Regions from separate parts of the Streptomyces sp. NBC_01320 genome, predicted to be linked through region 2. Evidence: riboswitches for the same ligand, from Rfam matches in the RefSeq annotation. Region 2 holds a riboswitch; the other holds the start of a gene.
The links. Region 2 has a riboswitch for cyclic di-AMP ahead of OG395_RS13070 (M23 family metallopeptidase). Riboswitches for the same ligand answer to the same signal wherever they lie in the genome.
Positions count from the first base shown of each region.

Region 1: linked by a shared signal. The riboswitch ahead of OG395_RS10370 (transglycosylase SLT domain-containing protein) and the one ahead of OG395_RS13070 (M23 family metallopeptidase) in region 2 are both predicted to bind cyclic di-AMP.

Region 1 is NZ_CP108390.1:2,167,964-2,177,080, reverse strand. It holds gene OG395_RS10390 (glycosyltransferase) at 1-893, opposite strand, end outside; gene OG395_RS10385 (FUSC family protein) at 1,068-2,294, shown strand; gene OG395_RS10380 (UBP-type zinc finger domain-containing protein) at 2,552-2,911, shown strand; gene OG395_RS10375 (DUF5996 family protein) at 2,922-3,875, opposite strand; cyclic di-AMP (ydaO/yuaA leader) riboswitch at 4,451-4,638, shown strand; gene OG395_RS10370 (transglycosylase SLT domain-containing protein) at 4,641-5,408, shown strand; gene OG395_RS10365 (GMC oxidoreductase) at 6,109-7,752, shown strand; gene OG395_RS10360 (carboxymuconolactone decarboxylase family protein) at 7,756-8,235, opposite strand; gene OG395_RS10355 (NAD(P)H-dependent amine dehydrogenase family protein) at 8,232-9,117, opposite strand, start outside.
Region 2 is NZ_CP108390.1:2,782,730-2,791,846, forward strand. It holds gene OG395_RS13045 (STM4014 family protein) at 1-978, shown strand, start outside; gene OG395_RS13050 (STM4013/SEN3800 family hydrolase) at 1,049-1,864, shown strand; gene OG395_RS13055 (STM4012 family radical SAM protein) at 1,861-3,210, shown strand; gene OG395_RS13060 (STM4011 family radical SAM protein) at 3,219-4,136, shown strand; gene OG395_RS13065 (SGNH/GDSL hydrolase family protein) at 4,196-5,041, opposite strand; gene OG395_RS13070 (M23 family metallopeptidase) at 5,219-6,139, opposite strand; cyclic di-AMP (ydaO/yuaA leader) riboswitch at 6,143-6,300, opposite strand; gene OG395_RS13075 (alpha-galactosidase) at 6,583-8,688, opposite strand; gene OG395_RS13080 (tyrosine-protein phosphatase) at 8,885-9,117, shown strand, end outside.

The DNA of each region.
Region 1 (9,117 bases), 610 kb from region 2:
CAGACCAGCGGGACACCGGCGGCGAGGGCGCCGTAGACCGTGCCCGAACCGCCGTGGCAGAGCACGAGGGAGGCGCTGCCCAGTACGTCGGCCTGGGGGACCCACTTCTCCACATGGACATTGCGGGGGATCGCTCCGAAATCCGATACTTCGGTGAGGGGGCCCGTGGTCAGCAGGACGCGCGCCGGTAGCTCGCTCACGGACGCCAGCACCGTCCGGTACAGGGCGGAGGCGTTCGGCATGCCGCCCACCTCGGTGCCGAGCGTGACGTAGACGAGCGGTTCTTCGCTGCCGTGCCACCGGTCCAGCAGAGCGTCCGGGGCGGGTGGCTGGTGGTAGCGCCGGGTCACCGCGTACGGCGAGGGGTCCAGGGACGCGGGGAGCCGGGTCAGATAGGGGGAGGCCCGGAGCCGTTCCCCGATGCCCGCACCGTACGAATCGAGTACCGGGCAGAGCAGTTCGTCGGTGGACTCGGCGAACTCCGCGGCAGAAACGGCGACCTGGGCATGCGGGACACCGTGGCGCTCGGCTGCCACCACCGACGCGAGCTCGTACATCTCGTGCAGGACCAGATCCGGCCGCCACTCCCGGCAGAGCTCCTCCAGCGTCGGCAGCATGGCGGTGGTGCACAGCCTGCCGAACACCTCCCTGGTCATCAGGGACACGCCCTCGTCCGCAGGCAGCCCCAACACCCGCATCATCAGCGGCACGAGCTCGGCCTCCGGCGGCTCCCCGCCGATGCGGTAGGGCTGTTCCCGGGTCGCCAGTAAACGTTCGAGCTTGGGCGGTGCGACGACGAGGACATCGTCCCCACGCGCCGCGCAGGCGTCGATGAACGGGACAAGGGGGTTGAAGTGGCCCGATCCGCTGGTCGAGGCGAAAAGTACACGCATGGCACGACCCTAGGGATCGGAGCCCCACACCCACAGGACTGCATTGCGCCGACTTCCGGCACTCCGCCGCCGTCGCGCCTTGCGAGCTCCTCTCACCCATCGACAGGGCCCACGCGCAACCCGTCCGGTGGATTCGTGGTGCTGCAAGCAGTCGTACGAGGGAAGGAGAGTGAAATGCCTGAAATCTCCGCACCTGTGATCAAGCTCGTACGGCAGACCACCGAGCCTGTCGCGGCGCAGACCCTGCGCTCGACGGCGGCCGCGGTCATCGCGTATGTCGTCGCGGTGTGGACCCTTCCGCAGCCCGCGCCGCTGACGGCTCCGCTGACCGCGCTCCTCGTCGTCCAGGTCACCCTGTACGCGACACTCACCACGGGCATCCGTCGCGTCAACTCCGTCGTCGTCGGGGTGCTCATCGCCATCGGCTTCAGCGCCCTGGTGGGTCTGAGCTGGTGGAGCCTGGGTCTGACGATCTTCAGCTCGCTGATCATCGGCCGGATGGTGCGGGTGGACGAGTTCGTGCCGGAAGTCGCCATCAGCGCGATGCTCGTCCTCGGCGTCTCCCAGGTCGCCGCCACCGCGTGGGACCGCGTTCTGGAGACCCTGATCGGTGCGGGCGTCGGCCTGTTGTTCAACCTGCTCGCACCGCCCGTATGGGTGCAGAACGCAGGCGTGTCCATCGACGAACTGGCACGGGAGATGGGACGGACGTTCCGGGCCATGGGCGAGGAGGTCGGTGGCCACATCTCCGTCGCGCAGGCGGCGGCGAGACTGCACGACGCCCGCAGACTCGACCACGACATCGTGGCCGTCGACGCCTCGCTGCGGCAGGCCGAGGAGAGCCTCCTGCTCAACCCCCGGATCCGGCAGGGTCTTCTGTACCGCATCGTCCTGCGTACCGGACTCGACACACTGGAGATCTGTGCCGTTGTGCTCCGCGTGCTGGCCCGCACGCTGACGGACCTGGCCAAAGCCCGGACCGAGGAAACCATGTTCCCGGAGGACGTGGCCGCCTCGCTCCGGGAACTCTTCGCGCAGATGGCCGACGCCATCGAGAGCTTCTCCACGCTGATCACCACCCCGGTGTCCGCCAATGCCGAGGAGGCGGAGTCGCGACTTGCCGCCGCACTGGCCGCCAGCCGCGCCACTCGGGACGTGGTGGCCGACCTCCTGCTCGAGGACGTCCAGGAGCACCCCCGACAGTGGCAACTGCACGGTGCGCTGCTCGCCGAGGTCGACCGCATTCTGGATGAGCTGGACATCGACAAGCGCGCCGAACGCCTCGGCGAGGAACTCGACCGCCACTCCGATGAACTGCACGAACGCCATCCCCGGCTCGCCGCACTGCGGCGGCGGCTCGGCAGCCACCGGGCCGCGCAGCCGACAGTCCCGGGGGCGTGAGGGCGAGCCGACAGGAGACCACGCGCCCCGCGACGCCCGAATGCCCTGGTCCTGCCGGCGCCCACACACGCGAACGCCCCCTACAGGGTGGGTACTTCACACCGTCGAGCGGCGCCCGGAGTCCGGCACGGCTGTTCGACGCAGGCGGAGCCGGCAGCCCGGCCTTACGATGCAGGAGGGGAACCGGAAGCCTCAGAGCGCCGGGGCCGAGACCCGCAGGGTCCGCGGTCTCGCGCCTGACCACGGAGGCACGTCACATGGCACCTGACCAGATCCCAGGCATCGATCTCGCCGCAGCTCCCAGCGGGGCGGGATGTGCGGACTGCTTGGCGGGCGACGGACCGGGATGGTGGATGCACCTGCGCCGCTGCGCCGCGTGCGGCCACATCGGCTGCTGCGATTCCTCCCCCTCGCAGCACGGTACGAAGCACGCACGCGAGGCAGGACATCCCTTCCTGGCCAGCTTCGAGCCGGGGGAGAACTGGCTCTGGAACATCGAGACCGAGGAATATTACGAGGGATTGGAGCTGCTGCCGCCCACCTCGCACCCGGTCGACCAGCCGACCCCGGGTCCCCAGGGCAAGGTCCCCGCGGACTGGGAGCGGCAGCTGCACTGAACCGCGCTCCTCATCCACCGGCGGACATACGGGTCCTCAGACACGGATCGGTCATCCCGCCGGGACAGGCGAGACGGTCGATGTCCCAGCCGGCGCGCCCCGCTCCGGCCTGATAGGCGCTTTCGTAGAAGGCGAGTACGGCCGCACGGGGATCGCTCTCGGTGCGGGCCGCGTCGTACGGCAGCACCGCCAGGTGGCTGCCGCCACGATCCACCCATTGCGCCGACACCGGAGTGAGCGGTTCCTCCGCCAGCCGCGCCGGTTCGGGAGCGGTGTACGAGTAGAACGCGGGCGCGGCGAACTTGTCGTCACCGAACCAGAAACCGAAGCTGATCACTTCCCGGGAGTAGGCCTCCCGCGTCACCGGGTCGATCCGCTGGGGCTGGTCGATCTGACGCTCCGAAAAGCGGGTGTGGGCGATATCGAAGGTGTGCCAGAAATGGTGCACGGGACTGACTTTCCCCGAAAACCGCGCCGCGAATTCCTCCAGTACCAGCGCCACTTGACTGAGAACCTGCCAATACCGGTTGGCGTGTTCGGGATCGTATGCCGCGTGCTGAGTGTCCTCGGCGAACGGCCGGTCGGCGTCAGGCAGATCGAATGGCTTGGGCACGTTGATATCCACCTCGATACCCAGCGCTTCCAGGGCGGCCATGACCTTCTCGTGGAAGGACGCCACGGACTGGCCCGAAAGCGGGAACGAGACCGTCACGCCGTCCAGTCTTGTGATGACGAGGCGATGGTCGACGAAGTCGAAGTCCACCGTGAAAATCGGGTTGCCGTCGATCTGCCCCATGGGGCGGGTGGTGATACCGCGGCCAGTGAGGTGAAACGGAACGTTCCACCAGTGATTGCGCCGGACACTGGCCGCGAGGCGGATCTTTCCGACGACCTGCGCGAAGCGGTGGAGCGTCTCTTTGGTGTCACGCCACTCGGCGAGCGGCATGGGCGGGAACAGCTCCATCGCCATCACTTCTTTCGTGCTGCCGGACGGTCCCGGTGGGCGGGCAGGGCGTTCTTCCGCACCATCATGGCCATGCCGAAGGCGTACGGCACCTCGTGCGACCGCCCTGGTGTCGTTCGCGTGAACCTGCGCGACCTGGCCGGGGTGGGCGGCCACTCGTGCGCCGCAGTCGGAGCAGACGCGTGACGCGCGGCTGCTCCCTTCCGTCTCCCCGGGGACGCCCTTCCCGACGAGCCGGAGGCCGGAGGGCCTGCCCGCCGACGCCAATATCTGCCTAATGTCGCAATTTTGGCGATTAGGGGAAGCTGCTCGACTGTCTGATGCATGCGCAACCCTCACGAGTCGAGGCTTTACGCGCCGGGCAAATCGCCCTTTTCGGACTGAGTGGTGAGAGTCACCTTTCGGGCGCGCGGACGCAGCGGCGTGCCGCCCGGTTCCCTGCTGCGCCAAGAAAATTGGCTTCGTGGGCAGGGGTGGATTGGGGGAAATTCCATGACTCGATCTTGTAAATGAATTGTGATCGAGAAATGGGGGCTTGTTCAGGTCGGAGTTTCTCGCCTACGGTCACCGTCAATCCGGATGGAACGCCGAATCCTGCCGCCGTCCGGGAACCCGACCACTCATGTACGGCAGGAGCGGGGGACCCAGGCAAGCCGCCGATCCGGTATCCGGAACGGCTAGGGGTGAAGTCGTATTCCCATACGGCCAGGCAACTCCAGCCTCAACCCGACAGCTCACCTCGTAGGCGACGGAGAGGAATGCGCCATGCCCGCAATGGGTAACCACCGTCGTCGTAAGTCCGGTTCGCTGACTCGCGGAATCATTGCCGTGAGCACGGGCGGAGCCGCTCTGGCTCTTCCGATGATCGGGGCGACCGTTGCCTCGGCAGCTCCGGCGCAGCCTGTCACCGCCGCCGCCAAGACGGTGGCGCCCGCTGCCGCCCCCGCCAAGTCGACTGCCGTGCGGGCGGCTACGCCCTCCACCTATTCCGTGATAGCCGGTGACACCCTTTACAAGATCGCCCTGAGCCAGTCCGTGAGCGGCGGTTGGCAGCAGCTGTACAAGGACAATCGAGCGGTCATCGGAGCCGACCCCGGCGTGATTCACCCGGGCCAGAAGCTCACCATCGGCGCCGAGGCCGCGCCCGCGGCTGTCGAGTCCACGACGGCTGCGAGCACCGCCGCTGCTGTCACCCCCAAGCCCGCGACGTACACGAACGACCTCGACGGCTGGATCAAGGAATCGCTGGCCGTCATGGCCAAGCACGGTATCCCCGGCAGCTACGACGGGATCCACCGCAACATCATGCGCGAGTCCTCGGGCAACCCCCGGGCCATCAACAACTGGGACTCGAACGCAGCCAAGGGCACGCCGTCCAAGGGTCTCCTGCAGGTCATCGACCCCACCTTCCGGGCCTACCACGTGCCCGGTACGTCGATGGACCCCTACGACCCGGTCGCCAACATCACGGCCGCGTGCAACTACGCCGCCGCCAAGTACGGCTCGATCGACAACGTGTTCGGGGCCTACTGACCCCCGGTTGCGTTGATTCGGGAATGACGGGTGGCGAAGGTCCGATGGGGCTTCGCCACCCGTTCCCGTCGGTGTCGCGCACGGGAGACGATTCAGAAGTCGATCCGCATGACGGCCCGCCTGAGTGTGGGCCTGCTGACCTCGGCGAACCCTGCGTCGGCGAAAAACGTCACGGCTGCCGACATGGAGCTCGCCCCCAGGGGATGCGCACTGCCGGCCGTGTGATCATCGGTTGGGCCTCGACCGCGCGAGCTCCGCGATCACGCGCGAAATCGACCGTGGCGCGTGCGGGCGCGTACGTGATGCCGATCAGGCGGAAGCCCTTGCGAGTGACGGAGCAGGTCACTGCCCAGGCGCTGTCGCCGGTCCTGTCCTCCTGCCGTCCGGTCCAGGAGGCGCGGGCGGGAAAAGGCGGGGGTAGGGCGTGCGGGGCTCGATCGCGCACCACCCGGCCGGCTCGTCGTCCAGACGGGCGACGAGACCGCTTGTCGAAGAGGCACCGGGATTACCGCACCGCTCTGCTCGCGCAGGCGCGCGTTCGCCGAGGAGGACCGAGCGCCACCGGGGCCGGCCCGCCTGATGCGTGACGTTGCGTGTCCGGGCGCCTCGATCGGGTGCATATTACCCGCAGGTATGTAGTGACTTGACACGCAAACAGCAGTAGAACCAGTTTCACTCTGAAGAGAGTGAGGCGTGTCACATGAGTGACTCCACCATGCATGATGCAGGCCCCAAGGGCGTTTCACGTCGAAGATTCATCACGGGAACTGGTTCTATTTTAGGAGTCGCGGCCCTCGCGGGTCACACCACCCCGGCCCAGGCCGGGGTCGGCTCCGCGGCCGCTCCGATCGGCTCCGGGGCCCATGTCCCGGCCCTGGTGATCGGGTCCGGATACGGCGGCTCCGTCGCCGCACTGCGTCTCGCCCAGGCAGGCGTCGACGTGCACATGATCGAAATGGGCATGGCCTGGGACACCCCCGGCCCGGACGGCAAGATCTTCGCCAACACGACATCCCCGGACAGTCGGTCGTACTGGCTCCGCACCAGGACGAAGCAACCCCTCAGCAACTTCCTCGGCTTCCCCATCGACAAGAACGTCACCCGCAGCACAGGGATCCTCGACGCCGAGGAGTTCAGCGGGATCACCGTCTACCAGGGCCGCGGTGTCGGTGGCGGCTCGCTGGTCAACGGCGGGATGGCGGTCACCCCCAAGCGCGAGAACTTCGGAGCCGTCCTCCCGTCGGTGGACGCCGACGAGATGTACGGCATCTACTACCCGCGCGCCAATGCGGCGCTCGGGGCCAGCACCATCGATCCGGCCTGGTTCGACACCGCCGCGTGCTACCAGTACGCCCGGGTCGGCCGTAAGCAGGCCGAACGTGCCGGCTTCCCGTTCGTCTTCGTGCCCACCGTGTACGACTGGGACTACATGAGGCAGGAAGAGGCCGGAACCGTCTCCAGGTCGGCGCTGGCCGGCGAGATCCTCTACGGCAACAACTACGGCAAGAAATCGCTGCAGAAGACGTACATCGACCGGATCAGAGCCACCGGCAGGGTCGCCATCTCGCCGCTGCACAAGGTCACTTCGGTCGCCCCGGCGGCAGGTGGCGGCTACACGGTCGTCATCGACCAGATCGACACCGGCGGTGTCACCACGGCCACCAAGACGGTGACCGCCGACCGGGTGTTCTTCGCGGCCGGCAGCGTGGGCACCAGCAAGCTGCTGGTCAAGCTGAAGGCCACCGGCGCGCTCCCCGGCCTGAACAACGAGATCGGCAAAGGGTGGGGCGACAACGGCAACGTCATGTGCGGCCGGGCCAATCATCTGTGGGACCCGACCGGCAGCCTTCAGGCGTCCATTCCCACGGGCGGCATCGACAACTGGGCCGCCGGTGGCGCGTTCGCCGAGGTTGCGCCGCTGCCCACCGGGATCGAGACATACGCCTCGTTCTACCTGTCCATCACCAAGAACCCGAACCGGGCCGAGTTCTCCTGGAACGCCGCGACGGGCACGGTCGACCTGAACTGGCAGACAGCTTGGAAGCAGCCGTCCATCGACGCCGCCAAGACGATCTTCGACAGGATCAACCAGAAGGAGGGGACGATCTACCGGACCGATCTCTTCGGCACCTACAAGATCTGGGGCGACCACCTCACGTACCACCCGCTCGGCGGCGCGGTGCTGAACCGGGCCACCGACAACTACGGCCGCCTGCACGGCTACGTGGGCCTGTACGTCATCGACGGCTCGCTGATCCCCGGCAACACCAGCGTCAACCCGTTCGTCACCATCACCGCGCTCGCCGAACGGAACATCGAGAAGATCATCGCCACCGACCTGTGACGATCAACGGCCGGGCAGCGCGCACACGGTGTCGAGACCCAGCACATGGTTGAGCCGGCCGAAGGCCAGCCATGATCCGATGCTCATGCTCAGCTCCACGATCTCGAGCTGGCTGTAGTGCGCGCTCATCCGGGACCAGAACGCGTCGTCGAGGTTGTGGTGATCCAGGGCGTACCGCTCGGCGTATTCGGCGGCCAACCGGGTCCGGTCGTCGAAAACGTCGGTGGTACGCCACTGGGTCACCGCGTCGGCGAATTCCCCCTCGATCTTCACACCGTCCCGTTCGGTCCGCCAGTCGAGGCAGAAGAGGCAGCCGTTGATCTGGGCGATCCGTAACCGCGCGGCTTCGAACTCGCGCAGTCCCAGGGTCGTGTGGGCGTACACCGCCAGCGAGAAGTTCGATGCGGCGATCCCGATCCCGGGCACCATCTCGCCCCACACGTACTCGATCGCGTCCTTGCCCTCGGGGATGTCGATGTTCATGGTTGTCTCCTTCCGAGCCTGCCGACTGCGGGGCGCAGCGGGACGTCGAGCGCGTCATAGAGTCCTGGTTCCGCGTCCACGAGCCAGTCGATGGCGTTCACGAGCCGGCCGACCGCGGTGGCGTTCCCGCCGGCGGATCTGTTCTCGCCCTCGTCGGTGGCCTCGACCGTGACCTCGATGCGCGGGCGGCCCTCGATGATCACTCGATGGGCGCCGTCTCCGCCCGGCGGCGTCGGCCAGTCCGGTGCGCAGGAGGGGTGAATGCGGGTGATGTGCTCGATGACGATGCGTGGTTCGCCCGCGACGATGCCCTGCACTTCGAACCGCACGGCGCCCTGAGTGCCGGCCTCGAACGTGCCCATCGTTCTGGTGCTCACCGTGGCGTCGAGCGAGCGCCGGTCCAACGTCTCACGGATGTCGTCGAGTTCGGCCCCCAGAGCCCTGGCCATCAGCCGTATCTGCCCACCCCACACCATGGTCGGGACGGTCGGTGCGAGCATCAGAGGCTCGTATTCCATCGGCTGGCCCATGCCGACCAGGTACCGGACCGATTCCGCCTGGTCGTAGGTGGAGTAGTCGAAGATCTCCTGACAGCGGATCACGTCCACGCAGGTGCCGAGTCCGCTGATCAGCAGCGGGAGTACGTCATTGCCCCAACCGGGGTCGACACCTGAGACGAACAGCGAGCCGCCACCGGCCGCGATGGCGGCCAGCACCGGATCCCGCAGCTCCGACGGGGCGCCCAACGGGTCGTACAGGGCGTACAGGGCGGGGGTGACGACCACGGCCCCGGCCCGGATCGCCCTGGTGATGTCGGAGAGAGCCTCGTCGGGGCGGATGTCGCCGGACGCGGCGTACACGACGGCCCGCGGACCGGTGGCC
Region 2 (9,117 bases):
GAGACCGTACGGATGGACTCGCCCGGTGAGGACGCCGAGGTCGAGCGGTTGCTGCGGTCGGTGGACGATCCGACGAGGGTCGAGGGCACCGCCCTCTGGTACACCCGGTTCACCGGAGCGGTGCGGACGGTCGCACGGGCGGCCGACGCGGCCGGAGCGGTCCTGCTCGACGCCCCCGGCGATGTCGCCGTGCTGTTCGACAAGCGGCTGTGCCATGCCGTGCTGGACGGCGCCGGGGTCCCTGTACCGGCTTCGCCGACCTCCGGCGCTGCGGCGCCCGTGGTGCGCGACTGGTCAGATGTGCGCGAGCGGATGGCTCAGCACCGGATGCCACGGGCCTTCGTGAAGCTCGCACACGGCTCGTCCGCCTCGGGGGTGCTGGCCGTGGAGACGGCAGGTCCCGGCCGGGTGCGGGCGACCACGTCGGTGGAGCGCGATACGTCCGGACGACTCTTCAACTCACTGCGGGTGCGCCGCTGTACGACGGAGCGCGAGGTGGCGGCGATCGTCGACGCGCTCGCACCGGACGGGCTGCACATCGAGCGCTGGCTGCCCAAGGCATCACAGCGTGGGCGCTCGGCCGACCTGCGGGTCCTGGTGGTGGCGGGCCGCGCCACCCATGCCGTCGTACGGACCAGCCACTCGCCCATGACCAATCTTCACCTCGGCGGCGAGCGCGGAAGCCTCGACGAGGTCCGCGCGGCCGTCGAGGCGGCGGGCGGCAGCTGGGCCGAGGCCCTGGCCGTGTGCGAGCGCGCCGCTGCCTGCTTCCCGGACACGCTGTGTGTGGCCGTCGATCTGCTGCCCGCGACCGGCTGGCGGCGGTTCGCCGTCGGCGAGGTCAACGCCTTCGGCGACCTGCTGCCACGCCTGACCGGGCTGCCCGGCAGCGGCTTCGAGGGCCTGGACACCTACGCGACGCAGGTCGTCGCCGTACTGAACAAAGCAAGGAACCACCGTGCAAGCGCCACCCCCTGACGCCGGACAGGCCGTCGCCGACATCCGCGACGCGGACGCCGCTCCCTCGGAACACGCCGGGAATCCGGACATGAGCAAGATCGTGGGCAGTCACGATCTGCTGCTCATCACCCTCGACACCCTGCGCTACGACGTGGCGGCGGAGCTGGCCGCCGCCGGACGCATCCCGCATCTGTCCCGCCATCTCCCGGGCGGCATCTGGGAGAAGCGGCATGCCCCGGGCAGCTTCACCTATGCCTCGCACCAGGCGATCTTCGCGGGATTCCTGCCGACACCCGCCGCCCCCGGCCCGCACCCCCGGCTGTTCGCGGCACGCTTCGCCGGCAGTGAGACCACCGCTTCCCGGACCTTCGTCTTCGACACCCCGGACCTGGTGTCCGCTCTCGCCGGGGCCGGCTACCGCACGGTGTGCATCGGAGGCGTCGGCTTCTTCAACCGGCAGGGCCCGCTCGGTTCCGTGCTGCCGGGCATGTTCCAGGAGAGCCACTGGGAACCAGAGTTCGGCGTCGCGTCACCCACCTCCTTCGAGGCCCAGGTGGCACGGGCCGAGCAGGTCGTCGCGGGGGTCCCCGCCGAACAACGGCTGTTCCTCTTCGTCAACGTGTCGGCGCTGCACCAGCCCAACTGGTTCCACCAACCGGGCGCCACCCGCGAGTCGGGTGACTCCCGCGCCACGCACGCCGCAGCCCTGGAGTACGTCGACGCACACATCGGCCGACTCCTTGCCGCCGCGAGCAGCCGGCGACGCTGCTTCGCCATCGTCTGCTCCGACCACGGCACGGCGTACGGGGACGACGGCTACACCGGTCACCGGCTCGGCCACGATTCCGTCTGGACCGTTCCGTACGCACACTTCTTCCTGGAACCGGGAGCCACCGCACGATGACCAGTTCGCACACCGTCCGCCCGTACCAGAGCTACGTCTACGCCTATCCGCACAAGACGGCGTACCGCCCGCTCACCGGCCGGCCCGCGCTGCGCGAGCTGTGGGCCGGAGAGCGCAAGGACGCGCTCTCGCTCTATCTCCACATACCGTTCTGCGAGGTCCGCTGCGGTTTCTGCAACCTCTTCACCCGGATCGGCGCCCCCGACGAGCTGACGACCCGCTATCTCGACGCACTGGACCGGCAGGCCACCGCCGTCCGCGACGCACTGGGTGACGACGAGCCGGTGCGGTTCGCCGCGGCGGCGTTCGGCGGCGGCACCCCCACCTTCCTGACGGCAGCCGAGCTGGAGCGGCTCTGCGACATCGCGGAGAAGCGGGTGGGCGCCGACCTGCAATCCGTGCCGCTGTCGGTCGAGACCTCGCCAACGACCGCAACAGCCGACCGGCTGGCCGTCCTCGCCGACCGCGGGACGACCCGGATCAGCATCGGCGTACAGAGCTTCGTCGACGCCGAGGCACGCGCGGCGGTCCGCCCCCAGCGCCGCGCCGATGTGGAGGCGGCGCTCGGCCGGATCCGCGACGCACGCATCCCGGTCCTCAACATCGACCTGATCTACGGCATCGACGGACAGACCGAGGACAGCTGGCGTTCCTCCCTGGACGCGGCCCTCGCCTGGCAGCCGGAGGAGCTGTACCTCTATCCGCTGTACGTGCGCCCGCTGACAGGCCTGGGCCGGGTCGGCGCCGAAGCCGAAGCAGCGGCGGACGCAGCCTGGGACGAGGAGCGGCTGCGGCTGTACCGGGGGGGCCGGGACCATCTCCTCGCCCACGGCTACGAGCAGGTGTCGATGCGGATGTTCCGTCGCGGCGACGCCCCGCGGCAGGGTCCCGACGACTACGCGTGCCAGACGGACGGCATGATCGGGCTGGGTTGCGGCGCACGCTCGTACACCAGTCGGCTGCACTACTCCTTCGACTACGCGGTGGAGATGCGGGAAGTGCGGGCGATCATCGACGGCTACACCGCCACCGAGGACTTCTCCCGTGCGGAGGTGGGGCGGTATGTAGACGGCGACGAGGCGCGCAGGCGCCACCTTCTGCAGTCGGTCCTCCAGGCCGAGGGGCTGCAGCTGGCGGAATACCGCGAGCGGTTCGGCGCCGCTCCCGGTGACGACTTCCCAGGTGAGCTGGACCGGTTCGAGGCACGCGGCTGGCTGGACGGGTCCGCCGTGGCGTCCGGGCTGCTGCGGCTCTCGCCCGAGGGGCTCGCCCACTCCGACGCGCTGGGTCCCGAACTGTTCTCCCCCGCTGTACGGGCCGCGATGGCCGCGTACGAACTGAAGTGAGTACTCCCATGGATCTGACGATCCTCTATCGGGGCCCCCTGGCGTCGTGCGACTACGACTGCCCGTACTGCCCGTTCGCCAAGCGGCGCGACAGCCCGGAGCAGCTCCGTGCCGACCGCGCCGCGCTGGAGCGGTTCACCGCGTGGGCCGCGGCGCAGACCAGGGACAGGATCTCGGTGCTGTTCACGCCGTGGGGCGAGGGGCTGGTCCGTTCCTGGTACCGCCGCGCCTTGGTGGAACTGGCGCAGCTGCCGCACATCGGCCGGGTCGCGATCCAGACCAATCTCAGCGGTCGTACACGGTGGCTGGCCGAGGCCGGTGGAGCCGGCCGCGACAAGATCGCACTGTGGTGCACGTATCACCCCGGGCAGACACCGTACGACCGTTTCCTGGCCAGGTGCCGGGAGCTGTCCGCTCTGGATGTCCGGTACAGCGTCGGTGTCGTCGGTCTCGAGGACCATTTCGACGAGGCGCGACGGCTCCGTACCGACCTGCCCGACGAGGTCTATCTCTGGGTCAATGCCGCTGAGGGGCAGAGCTACACGGACGAGGAGGCGGACCGCTGGACGGTCCTCGACCCCCTCTTCCCGTACAGCCGACACCCGCACCGCTCGGCCGGCCTGCCGTGCCGGACCGGCGAGTCCGTCATCTCGGTGGACGGTGACGGCACGGTGCGCCGCTGCCACTTCGTCCCGGCCGAGCTGGGCAACCTGTACGACGGCAGCTACCGGAGTGCGCTCGGTCCGCGGGTCTGTCCGCTCGCCGTCTGCGACTGCCACATCGGCTATGTGCATCTGGAGACGCTGCCGCTGTACGACGTCTTCGCGGGCGGCGTCCTGGAGCGCGTACCAGCCCGACGCCCCGGCATACCGACGCCCTCGGGACGCCGGTTCCTGCCCCTGTCCCCCGTCGCCGGACAGGCCTGAAGCCCCCGGGAATCAGAAAGGGAGCGGGCCCGTCCGGCAGACGAGGCCGAAGACGGGTCCTAAAGCGGCAGGAGGTCCGGCCGCTTCGCCTCGACGTGGTCGCCGGAGGACTCGCCACGCAGCCGCCGTCCTATCCACGGCACCAGGTACTCGCGCGCCCAGTGGATGTCGTCGCGCCGGACCTCCAGCGTGCCGCGCTGTGCCTGCGGGGGCCACTCCTGGTCGGGGTCGGCCGGGACTTCGAGGCCGAGGACCTGGGCGGCGCGCAGCGCGACCCGGGTGTGCCCCTCGGGCGACAGGTGGAGCCGGTCGTCGTCCCAGGCTCGCCGGTCCTGCACGGACTTCAGCGACCACAGGTCGAGAACGGGGCAGTCGTAGCGGTCGGCGATGGAGCGCACATGGGCGGTGTACGTGGCGATCTTGCCGCGCAGACGGCGCAGTACGGGAACGCCGCGGGTGTCGAAGCCGGTGGTCACCAGGACGGTGCCGACCGAGTCGGTCAGCTCGGCGACCGCGCGCTCGAAGCGCTCGGCCACGTCGTCCGGGTCGGTGCCGGGCCGGATGATGTCATTGCCGCCCGCGCAGAAGCTCACCAGATCGGGTGCGAGCTCCTTGGCGCGCGGCACCTGCTCCTCGACGATCTGGTCGAGGAGGCGTCCGCGTACGGCGAGATTGGCGTACCGGAAGTTTCCGTGCGCGGAGCCCTCGGAGCTCGTCGCCGCATCGGTGTCCGGGAGCTGGTCCGCGAGAAATACCGCGAAACGGTCCGCCCAGCCGACGAAGGTTCCGTCCGGGCCGGGGTCTCCGACTCCCTCGGTGAAGCTGTCGCCAATCGCTGCGTACGACCCGATGGCGCCATGCCGATTGATGACGCCACGTTGAATGTTTCTCGAATCGTCTGCCACAAGCGCATATCCTGCACCGCCGAATGTGACTTACGCGACCGTAATAAGGGGTTGACGGGTGGTGAGATAGACCACCTGGTCAGGTTTTGGTAAAGGGGGAATAAGTGAAGGGGCGGTGCGCCGCCGCGCACCGCCCCTTCACCGAACCGACCGGATCAGCCGTGGATCAGACGTAGATCAGACGTAGATCCCGTGCGAGGCCAGGTAGGCGATCGGGTCGATGTCCGACCCGTACGCCGGGCCGGTGCGGATCTCGAAGTGGAGGTGCGGGCCGGTGGCGTTGCCGGTCGCGCCGGAGAGACCGACCTGCTGACCCGCGGTCACGGTCTGGCCCGCCGAGACGGAGAGCGAGGACATGTGGCCGTACTGCGAGTAGTGGCCGTCGGCGTGCTTGATGACGACCTGGTTGCCGTACGCGCCACCCCAGCCGGCGGTGACGACGGTGCCGGAGGTGATCGCCTTCACACTGGTGCCGGTGGCGACCGGGAAGTCGATACCCGTGTGGCTGCCGCTGGACCAGTTGGCGCCCGAGGCACGGTAGGCGGTGGTGTGGTTGCCCGGGACCGGGTGCACGTAGCCGGAGTTGGTGCCCTGGTCGGCCGCGGCGGACGTCTTGGCGGACTCCGAAGCCTTGGGCTGGGACGCGGACTTGTCGGCCGAGGAGGTCGACGGAGCCTTCGACGGAGCGGGGGCGGACTGCGTGTCCGCGGTCGCGGCGGAGCCGGCCGGCTTGCCGCCGAGCGTCAGCTTCATGCCCGGGAAGATCAGGCTCGGGTTCTCGCCGACGACCTCGCGGTTGTCCTGGTACAGCTTCTGCCAGCCGCCCTTGACCTGCTGCTCGGCGGCGATCTTCGACAGGTAGTCACCGGCGACGACGGAGTACGTCCGGGTCTCGACCTGCTTCTTCACGACCGGCGCGGCCTCGACGGCGACGTGCGTGGCTGCCGACTGCGCGGTGGGCGCGGCCTGCTCCGCGGCGTGGGCACCGGTGGCGCCGAGCAGCGGAAGGGCGATGACGGCCCCACCGGCGCCGACGGCGGCGACGCCACGGGCGATCGTGCTGGACTTGGTACGGCGATGCTTACCCGATGTGGGCATGAAGAATTTCCTCTCCGGCGCCTACGAGGTGAGCTGTCGGGTTCGGGCTGGAGATGCCCGGTCGCAGTTCGCGACTTCACCCCGAGCCGGCCGGATCTCTCCGGCCGGCGGCTTACCTGGTTCCCCCGCTCCTGCCACACGTGAGTGGGTGCGAATTCCGGGCGGCGGCAGGATTAGGCGGTCCGTCCGGATTGAGGGTGACCGTAGGCGAGCGAGGACGGCGGAAACAAGCCATCGATTACTCAATGGAATCCGCGAAGGGAAATCGGCGCGGAATTCCGGTCACCCTCCGTGGATTATGGATCTTGGCTTTCCGCGCGACGTCCGGAATACCCGTCCGTGGCGCCACCACACACCGTCACGGATATGATCCCGCTCACGAGTAGGGCATCATCTCCCGCAGAAGTAGGCCATGTTCCACTAAATGCCGCGATACGGACATGTCATGGGCGTCCGCCACGTCGGAGCCTCAGCACCTTCGCGTCCAGATCGCCCCGCAGCCCGGTGTGCAGACCCTGATGCAGCAGCACGGCACCGTGGTGGACCGCCCCGGTGTCCAGGTCGGTGTAGGTCGCCGCAGGGTCGAGCCCGCGCAGCCGCAGGGCCGGCGGCCGCTCCCCGTACCGCTGCGCCTCCAGCCACATCAGCACCACGGCCTCGTCGCCGTGCACGTACTGCACGGCGCTGAGCCCACCGCGCGGGGCACGCAGCCGGTACAGCGCGCCGTGCTGCACCGCGGGACGGATCTCCTTGTAGAGATCCACCCAGCTCCGCGCCTCGGCCAGCTCCTCGTCACTCCACTCGGTGAGATCCCCGCCGACCCCGAGCACCCCGGCCATCGCGCTGACGAAGCGGAAGCGCAGCGAACTGGTCCTGCTGTTGAGCTGGACATTCGGACTGTCGGTGACCCAGGCGGCCATCACCCGCGCCGGATGGATCTGCCCGAAGCCCTCCTGGATGGCGAGCCGGTCGAGCGGGTCGGTGTTGTCGGAGGTCCACACCTGGTCGGTACGGGCGAGGATCCCCAGGTCGATCCGGCCGCCGCCGCCCGAGCAGGACTCGAAGGCGACACCGGGATGGGCGGCCCGCAGCCGGTCGATCAGCGCGTAGAGCGCGTGCACATGCGCGATCCAGAGCTTCTGCGGATAGTCCTCGCCCGGCCAGCCCGCATCGGTGAAACAGCGGTTGAAGTCCCATTTCACATAGTCGATCGGGGCGCTGGAGAGCAGCGTGTCGAGCTGCTCCCACAGATGGTTCTGCACATCGGTCCGGGCCAGATTGAGCACCAGCTGATGACGGAATTCGGTCCGGGTCCGCCCGGGGAAGTGCTGCACCCAGTCGGGGTGCGCGCGATACAGATCACTGTCGGCGTTCACCATCTCCGGCTCGACCCAAATGCCGAACTGCATGCCGAGTCCGTGCACTTCGTCGGCGAGCGGCTTCAGCCCGCCGGGGAATCGCTCGGGGTTGGGGGTCCAGTCGCCGAGTCCGGCCCGGTCGCTGGTGCGCTGCCCGAACCACGCGTCGTCCACGACGAACAGCTCGACGCCCATCGCGGCGGCGCGCTCGGCGAGGGCGCGCTGCTGGTCCTCCGCGATGTCGAAGCCGGTCGCCTCCCAGGAGTTGTAGAGCACCGGCCGCAGGCTCCCGGCGTCCGGGACGACATGGGCCAGTTGCCAGGCGTGCCAGGCCCGGCTCGCCCCGCCGAACCCTTCGGCGCTCCACAGACCGGCGAACACCGGTGTGGTGTACGTCTCCCCCGGTGCGAATCGCAGGAGCCCGGAGTCGTCGTATCCGGCGCCTCCGGTGATCTGCACGAGCCCGTCGGGGAGCTGCTGCACCGCGATCCGCCACGAGCCGGACCAGCCGAGCGCGCAGCCGTACACCTCGCCGTCCTCTTCGTTGGCGGCGCCGTCCGCGTCGAGCGCGACCCATGGCAGGAACTGGTGTCCGGTGTGGCCGCGCCTGCTGGAGAGGACCTTCTCGCCGTACGTCAGCTCCGACCGTACGAGCTGTGTCTCAGCCGCCCAGCGGCCGTGGAGCTGGCTCAGCCGCCAGCTGTCGCGGGCGGGCAGCGCCCAGGCCGCCGCGTCGGCGCGCAGCAGCTCCAGCGGCGGACCGTCGGGACCGGTGTGGGTGACGGTGGCCCAGCGCTCGATGACGTCGGAGTCCTCCCGCATGCGGTAGTGCAGGGTGAGCGCGAGCCACTGCACGGAGTCGGCGAACGCGATACGGAGTTCGTCGCCGTCCACGGCGGCCCCGGCGAACACCCATTCGGTGCCACGGACTTCGGGGGTGCGTACGGAGAGAGCGGGCCGGACGAAGCGGGGGCCGCCCTCGACCGGGTACTCCTCGCGGCCGTCCAGCTGCGACTCGAAACCCCGGAAGGGCGGCTCGGGCGCGGCGGCGAGTGCCTCGGCGGCCGCGAGGGAGATCCGTGGCCCCCAGTGCAGATGCAGCAGTCGGTCCCGGTCCGTGAGGTGCAGCGCGTAGCTGCCGCTCGCCCCGGTCAGCAGCCAGGTCCGACCGCGGTCGCCCGTCTCGATCATGTCATCCCCACATTCCCACAGTTCCGCACATCATCGACCGCCGACCGACGGCCGGGCAACGCCCGTGCGAGGGGAATTCCGTGGGGAGTTCAGCAGGAAACGGCCGAGATGATTGCCCGAGGAATCAATGTCGTATCGTCGCAGGAACTGACCTCGCCGGCGAGCCGCGCCGACGCCAGACACTCCAGGAGACACCGTGACGCAGCAGGTGCCGCAGGTCCCGTCGACGGAACCCGAGCTGGCAGGTGTGCGCAACTTCCGCGATGTGGGTGGCCTGCCCACCACCGACGGCCGCCGGGTGCGGTACGGACGGCTCTTCCGCAGCGGTCACCTCGCGCACGCGACCGACGAGGACGCCGCGTTCCTCGGCGGCCTCGGGCTGCACACGATCTTCGACTTCCGCAATGCGGCGGACCACAGGCTCGACGG